One region of the Vibrio sp. D173a genome, then DNA from elsewhere that is predicted to be linked to it. Evidence: predicted binding sites of a transcription regulator. Region 1 holds the regulator's gene; the other holds the start of a gene.
What was found. Region 1 encodes PurR, which represses purine synthesis genes. Its sites were predicted from a motif close to TNANGNAAACGTTTNCNTNA; they were not measured.
Positions count from the first base shown of each region.

Region 2: purT (formate-dependent phosphoribosylglycinamide formyltransferase) is a predicted target of PurR. The motif match lies at 1,678-1,697, and genes of this name have one in related genera.

Region 1 covers NZ_JAHGAH010000118.1:59,034-64,662, forward strand. Annotated here, with positions in the region: gene KIV40_RS13380 (alpha/beta fold hydrolase) at 1-382, shown strand, start outside; gene KIV40_RS13385 (putative signal transducing protein) at 420-737, opposite strand; gene KIV40_RS13390 (TVP38/TMEM64 family protein) at 737-1,426, opposite strand; gene KIV40_RS13395 (TfoX/Sxy family DNA transformation protein) at 1,546-2,136, opposite strand; cyclic di-GMP riboswitch class I at 2,253-2,342, opposite strand; gene purR (HTH-type transcriptional repressor PurR) at 2,622-3,626, opposite strand; gene torD (molecular chaperone TorD) at 4,070-4,717, opposite strand; gene torR (two-component system response regulator TorR) at 4,950-5,629, shown strand, end outside.
Region 2 covers NZ_JAHGAH010000180.1:425-2,871, forward strand. Annotated here, with positions in the region: gene KIV40_RS18020 (thiopurine S-methyltransferase) at 1-350, shown strand, start outside; gene purT (formate-dependent phosphoribosylglycinamide formyltransferase) at 437-1,612, opposite strand; gene cdd (cytidine deaminase) at 1,760-2,447, opposite strand, start outside.

The sequences.
Region 1 (5,629 bases):
TATCCTGCCATACATGTGGCTGTATAAGTTATTTGCTTACATTGTGATGCCACAGAAGAACCAACGTGAATCGCGACATCTATTTATTCGCGAAGCAAAGAAGCTGTGCCAGAAAGAATTCAAACGTTGGTTTATTTTGGCTGCGGACGTGAACCCGTTGATGCGATATTTTAAAGATCGTGAGCTTCCAATCCCAACCCTATACTTGATGGGGGATAGAGATTATATGTTCATTAAACCTGTCAAAGAGATGGTTGCGGTACACAAGCTCAGCGTCTTGCGCGAAATTCCTGATTGTGGACACGTGTGCAATGTGGAAAGACCAGACGACTTTAACCAGCATTCTATCGAGTTCATTAAGCAGCAAAGTCTAGCGGCTTAATAGAGCTCTCAGTCAGACCCAAAGAGTAGGGGAGCCATTATGGCTCCCCTATTTGATATCCACATTGCCAGCATGCCCCAAACTGACCTTCATTTTGTTCTGAACATTGTGGGCATTGCCAATCTTGATATGTTCGGTCCGCTTGTTGTCGATAATCTTCAACAATGGCTGACGCTTTCAACTCTTGCTCTGGATGTAAAAGCCAAACATACGGGTCTGTATCATCGCCAAATGGCAGTTCGCCTTTCAAGCCAAACATTCCCTCGCCTCTTACTTCACAAGCTATCTGTTCGGTTTTTAGAAGCTCGCAAACGATATGAGCTTCAGCAGGATTCTTGGCGACGTATATTTTCATTAAGCGTTTCCGTTTTGTACTTGAGCAGGGCGAACTTTATTCATAACCCATTTTGCGATGATTGGGAACAAACCAAGTAACGCAAATGACGCTAATACGGTCGGCGACACAATACCTGATAGGCTATCGATGGTGGCGAGCTGAGTACCAGCGTTTAAGTACACGGCAGTGCCTGGCAGCATACCGATTTGGCTGGTTAAGTAAAAACGCGCAATGGTCATCGGTGTTAACCCCATCAATAAGTTGATAAGGAAAAACGGAAAGACGGGAATCAAGCGCAGAGAAAACAGGTAAAAGGCACCGTCTTTTCCAACGCCTTGGTTAATCGCACTCAGTTTACTCCCAAACTTACTTTGTACCCATTCTCTCAATAGGTAACGGCTACTCAAGAAAGCAATCGTAGCGCCGATGGTGCTGGCAAAAGAAACCAACAATAAGCTAGTCCAAAAACCAAACAAGGCAGCACCGAGCAGGGTAACGACAGCTGCGCCTGGAATCGAAAACGCAGTGATGGCGATATAAGCAAAGAAATAGGTCGCGGCGGCGTATATGAAGTTTTGGTCAATAAAGCTATTTAACGCCTCTTGTTGTGCTTTTGCATTTTCTAGGGTTAGGTATTGACCAAAATTTACACCTAGAAAGAGGATGGTCGCGACTAGGATCAGTCCTAAAATCAGTTTCTTATTCATATCAATTGCTCCGTTTGGCTTCTTAAATAATAAGACAGAATGGAATAAGAAAAATTTCAAAAAAAAACCGCAGCGTGAAAACTGCGGCTTTTACTCAATGTCATACTGATATGAACGCGCTACGGGAGAGCACTCATCAATTCTTTTCGGCGAGACTGAGGTACGACGCTCCAATGTGTACCGTTGATTGCGCCCTCTAGCGCCCACAACAACTCAAGGCTTACCGTTGAGGCATGCGTATCTTGGATTGCTTTGTAAGCGTTTAAGGCACCTTCTTCTTCTAGCTGCTCGACAGAGTCAATGCCTGCTTTCTTCAACATGCGTTCGGTTGCTAGGCGAAGATTCGGAAGGTCTTTCAATCGGTTAGGTTTGGTGCTCGCTTGTTGCTTTTTCTCTTGCTTAGCGGTCTCTAGAGATTGCTTTGCAACTTCAATCAAGCGATCGGTTGAATCCCATAGATCATCAGAAATCGCATAGTATTTCGTAACAACTGGGAAACCACGTTTCTTGTAGACGTACGGTTTTAGTCCTTGAGTCTCGAAGTCAGAAGATGTTTGTCGGTCAGCTCGAATGTGAAGTTGGTTGTTTACGACTAGCGCAAACATCGTTTCATCAGCGAAGAGCCCGAAGCCGCCAAACATTGAGCGCGACTTGATATTACCAAGTGCCTCAAACAGCTTCATTGAGTCTTTGAGTATCGGTTTATCCATGGTGTGTTATCTCGGTGTAATTAATATTACGCCACCAAAAATCAGGTCCGAGAGATTAGCAAATGCATGCAGACACAATGTCATTAAAGGGTAAACTCACTTAATGCATATTTGCCATCGGTAACCCCGCTACCTTCCATCTAATTCGATGGTTCAGGCCGGAGGCTTTGCGTCCCACCCTTTCGAATGGTTTGCCCTGTGCGTGACCATTTGAGAATACTTCGTATATTGAATTAACATCACGTTTCAAACATCAAAGTGTGATCTTGGTTCAGTTGATAGTGCTATTTTGATGTGTTTAGTTTCATATTTTGGGCTGTCTACTTGTCATACTAAAGCTTGATGTAGGAAATGGGCTACAAGTGAGTTAAAACAGCAACTTATCTTAGCCTTTGATTGTATAAGCGATGTCGAATGTTTCAAAAAAGTTATTTTACGCAATAAAAAAGCGCCCCGAAGAGCGCTTTATAAAAACTGAGGTGAAATTAGTTCAATTTCTTAACTGTATTGCGAACTACGATCTCTGGCTGCATCTCAAACACACGCTTTTCGTGCTCTTTGTCTTTGATGCGCTCTAGTAGAATTTCAAACGCGTTTTTACCCACACGACGTTTCGGTTGGTGGATCGTCGTTAGCGGCGGTGAGAAGTACTCTGCAAGCTCAATGTTGTCGTAGCCGATAACGGATATGTCATCTGGTACTTTGATGCCGTTTTGTTGTAGACGGCTCATCAAACCTAACGCCATTGTGTCGTTAAAGCAGAATACAGCAGTTGGGCGTTTTTCCATTGCAGTGATGTTGTCTGCAGCAAGTACTGCTGTATCACACTCGAAGTTACCTTCAAGAACCCAATCTTCGTTTACTGCAAGATTTGCTTCAGCCATTGCACGACGGTAGCCTGCGATACGCTCTTGGCACGCCGCCTTTTCAAAGTGGCCGCTCAAACATGCGATGTCAGTATGACCGTTGTCGATCAGGTATTTCGTCGCGATGTAACCGCCTTCTTCTGAGTTATCAATGATCTTATCTGCTTGTGAGCTTTCTGGGCCCCAGTCCATTACCACTTTAGGAATGTCTGAATGGCGATCAAGCATCTCTTTTAGCTCTTCCGTAAGGTCAGAACACATTACTAGGATGCCGTCTACGCGTTTCTCTGCAAGCATGCGGATGTAGTCACGTTGTTTCTCGTAGATACCACCAGTGTTACATAAGATTAGTGTGTAACCTTGACGGTAACAGTAGCTTTCAACACCATCGATCACTTCAGAGAAGAATAGGTTGGTTGATTGAGTAACTAACATACCGATAGTACGAGTAGAGTTGCATTTCAAACTACGAGCAACAGCACTTGGCGCGTAATTGAGCTCATCCACTGCTTTCATTACTTTTTCTTGAGTGGTCTCTGCAACAAAGCGAGTTTTGTTAATTACGTGCGAAACTGTTGTGGTAGAAACGCCGGCTAAGCGAGCAACGTCTTTAATAGTGGCCATAAATGATGTCCTGTATCGAGCTACTGAATACCGTAGTGAAGACAACCATATGCTTAGGGTCTTGCGCAAACCGAGCAACTGCAGAAAGGGCATTGCTGAGATATTTGGCAGCGGTTGTTCCGAAATCGGTATAAAAAGGTTTGTAGCAACATTTGTTGCTGAAACGCCTATTCCTGTCTTACATAAATGAGAAATAGGTCAGCAATCATGTTAAGAAAACACAAAAACCGCTATATTTCAGCGGTTTACATATAAATCATATTTAATCGTTTGCGCTCACATTTTAGACTGATGTGGGCAGGCTGGCAATATTTTCAGCGGTTGTTTTGTGCCTTTGAGGTCACATTTTAACGGCTAAATTTGTTGGGTTTCTATGAGCCAGATTAAAAATAAACGAATAAAATAGGGAGCCTAAATAGCAGGCTCCCTAAAATAGGCGGCAATTATTCACCAAGAAGGTAGGTGCTGTCCAGTTTACAGAATGCAATTAATAGTTGCGCAACGCTAACATAGAAGCCAAATTCATCGAATTGCTTACATTTAGCAGCAAACTGAGGCAACCAAGTCATAAGGTGCTGCTGGATGAATTCGTTCTGTTTCTCGAACGCTTCTTCCATATGCTTTTCTTGCTCTAGTTCGTTTGAGCGAATGATCATGTTGCCTAAGAAATCCAGCTCTACCGCTAAATGGTCGGCTGGTTCTTTAAGGTTTTCGTCTACCTGCACGCCAAAATCAGCCATCAGCTTTTCCATCTCTTCTGCTGGTTTATCATTTAGCAGGCCAGATTTACCGATATACATAGAGGCGTAAGGCAGTGCGCCGTGTTTTTCTGTTTTAAGGAAAAGTTCGCAGAAGTCTGCAGCTAATTCTAGCTGAGCGTCTTCACGATCTTGTAGGCGGTTGAGTGCATCAACAAGGGTATCAACGGCTGGTTTCAGTGATTCATTTTCACCAAGGCCGACTAAAAAGCTTCGAATTTCAACACTGTGGTAGGTTTCCAATTCGTTTTCTGTCAGCTCTTTTGCGAACAGGCTAGAAAACCACCAATAGATCTCGGCGCGTTTTTCGTTAAAAGCTTTCACTTCTTGCATTTTTTTGCTCCTGAATGATTCTCCCTTAAGTGTAAACAATTAAGATGAATAGCAGTAACTATAATTGTTATGCTTTGTGGGAAAATATTCGTAGTTATGTATAGCCGTAAATAAGCTTGCTTTGAATCAATAAAATCGCAAAATCTTGCATTTTAATGGTTCTACGACTAGAAATGTTACTAGTTATGAATAGAATACGTCTTGGATAATAAAAAGACAGAAAGTGGTGTAAATGAGCTATCACGTATTAGTCGTAGAAGATGATGTTGTAACTCGTAGTAAGCTTGCGGGCTATTTCCAAAAAGAAGGCTACAAAGTCAGTGAAGCAGAAAGTGGCGCAGAGATGCGTGAAGTGCTGCAAGGTGGCGATGTAGATTTAATTATGCTGGATATTAACTTGCCTGGCGAAGACGGCCTGATGCTTACGCGTGAATTACGCAGCCAATCAGATATCGGCATCATATTAGTGACAGGACGCACGGATAGCATTGACAAAATCGTTGGCCTAGAAATGGGCGCAGACGATTATGTGACAAAGCCTTTTGAACTAAGGGAATTACTAGTTCGCGTTAAGAACTTGTTATGGCGCATTTCTGCGGCTCGCAACGGTTCTCAAAAAGCAGCCAGCGACACTAATGAAGAACACATTGTGCGCTTCGGTGAGTGGACGTTTGATATTCAACGTCGTGCTCTAAGCCGTAATGGTGAGCCAGTGAAACTAACGAAAGCAGAATATGAGCTATTAGTTGCACTGTCTTCGTACCCAAATCAGGTACTTAGCCGTGAGCGCATTTTGAATATGATCAGCCACCGAGTGGATGCGCCAAACGATCGTACTATCGACGTTTTGATTCGCCGCATGCGAGCTAAGATGGAGTTTGATCCTAAGAATCCACAAATCTTTGTGACGGT
Region 2 (2,447 bases), on a different contig from region 1:
TGTCAATTTATACCGGTGACTTCTTTACGGCGCCAGTTTCTAAAGCCGATATCATTTATGACCGCGCAGCGCTCGTTGCATTGCCACAAGAGATGCGAGAAGAATACGCAACTCGCGTTAAGCAACTGTTGAACCCTGGCGGACGCATTTTACTTGTGACGCTCAATTACCCACAAGATGAGATGTCAGGCCCTCCATTTAGTGTGCCAGTCGAAGAGATTGAACAGTTGTTTGAGGGCTACAAGGTGACTTGTTTGAATGTCGATCAAGCCGACGAGAATCATCCGAAAATCGCTAAGAAAGGGCTCAGCCGCTTCTCTGAGGAAGTGTATTTAATCGAGAGCAAGTAACGGTTTCTAAAGGTTTCGTGCCTACACAAAGAAAAAGCGCAGCCAATTGAGCTGCGCTTTTGTTTCTCTTGAGTGAAGCTGCGGAACTAGTAAATGATTTGCACTTTAGAAGCGCTGTTCACCGCATCTTCAATCGAATCTTCAATCGTCTTACGGCGCGTTAAAACAACACCCAAGCGACGGCGACCATCAATTTCAGGCTTACCAAACAAGCGAACTTGAGTTTGTGGCTGAGCCATTGCTTTGGAAAGATTATCAAATCGGATATCAGTTGATGTACCTTGCCCTAAAATTACCGCTGATGCTGATGGTCCATACTGAACAATATTGTTGATCGGCATACCTGTAAATGCACGTACATGAAGCGCAAACTCAGACATTTCTTGAGATATCATGGTTACCATACCGGTATCGTGTGGACGAGGGGATACTTCGTTGAAAATGACCTTATCGCCTTTAACAAACAGTTCAACACCAAAGATGCCGTAGCCACCTAGTGCATTCACAACTTTCTCTGCCGTGTATTCAGCTGCTTTGATGGCGTTTTCTGACATGGCTTGTGGCTGCCATGATTCACGGTAATCTCCGTCTTCTTGGCGGTGCCCAATCGGGGCGCAGAAATGTACGCCATCAACGGCGCGTACTGTTAGCAGTGTGATTTCGTAATCGAAGTCAATAAATCCTTCAACAATCACGCGTCCGGCTCCTGTGCGGCCGCCTTCTTGCGCGTATTCCCAAGCTGTCTGAACATCTTCTTCTGTTTTAATCACGCTTTGGCCTTTGCCAGAGGAGCTCATGACTGGTTTAACGACACATGGGATACCAACATGCTCAACAGCGGCTTTAAAGTCTTCAAAACTATCTGCGAACTGATAAGGGGAAGTGTTTAGAGCTAATTCTTCAGCAGCAAGGCGGCGAATGCCTTCACGGCTCATCGTCAATTTAGTCGCTTTTGCTGTGGGAACAACGTTCAAGCCTTTTGCTTCTAATTCGACTAATTTATCTGTCGCGATAGCTTCAATTTCAGGAACCACGTAAGCAGGTTGTTCTTTATTAATGATCTCTTCCAGTGCCTGACCATCAAGCATGTCGATGACGTAGCTGCGATGGGCCACTTGCATCGCAGGCGCATTGGCATAACGGTCGCACGCGATCACTTCTAAACCAAGACGTTGGCATTCAATTGCCACTTCTTTACCAAGCTCACCAGAGCCTAAAAGTAATACACGGGTAGCATGAGTGCTTGTAGCAGTACCTAACATAGTGTTCCCTTACAAAATAAAGTGATGAAACCGAATTTGCAGGGGATCATACTGAATTTTAAAAATGATGCAAACGTTTGCGTAAGGTTTTTTGATAATAAAAAAGCCCTACACTGGGTAGAGCTTCTCGCTTGTTGTCTGGATAAATTAAACGTTAACAAAGCTCACTGGAATATCAGGATTTAGTGCTTCTAGCGTCGATTGAGTATCAGCTAGGTGGCTGATCTTACCTTGTGAGTTTTCAACTAACGCAGCAGCTTTGATGTCTTCAAACTTCTCACCAGCCATCAGGATTTGAATTAATGCAACCTGCAGTGGTGGAAGGCTAGGGTTGAATGCAGCGTTTTCTGCGTACGCGCCTTGGAATACAAGGCCACTGTTCATCTCAAGCGCAATACCACTCAAGTTGTTTGTGTATGGCGCGTGGCTAATGTTCATCGCATTGACGGCTTTTTGGATTAAAGCATCGTCTTCATCACAAACAAACTCGTGTTTCACCTCAGCCATAAGACCTGACTCAATACCTAGATCCGCCGGACCAAACGCTTCCGGAAGGTAGTGATGAAGTGACTTTTCTTCACGTTCTGGTAACTGGATCTTTAATTTCTTTGCTGTGCTTAGCTCGTTCATGAACTGACGGCAGTGGCCGCAAGGGCTGTAGTTGATAGTGATGTCTTTCACACCATGTTCGCCTTTCATCCAAGCATGGCTGATGGCGCACTGCTCAGCATGAACGGTTTGACCTAGCTGAACACCGAAAAACTCCATATTCGCGCCAAAGTAAAGACGACCGGAAAGGCCACGAACAATCGCACCGACATAGAATTCAGAGATT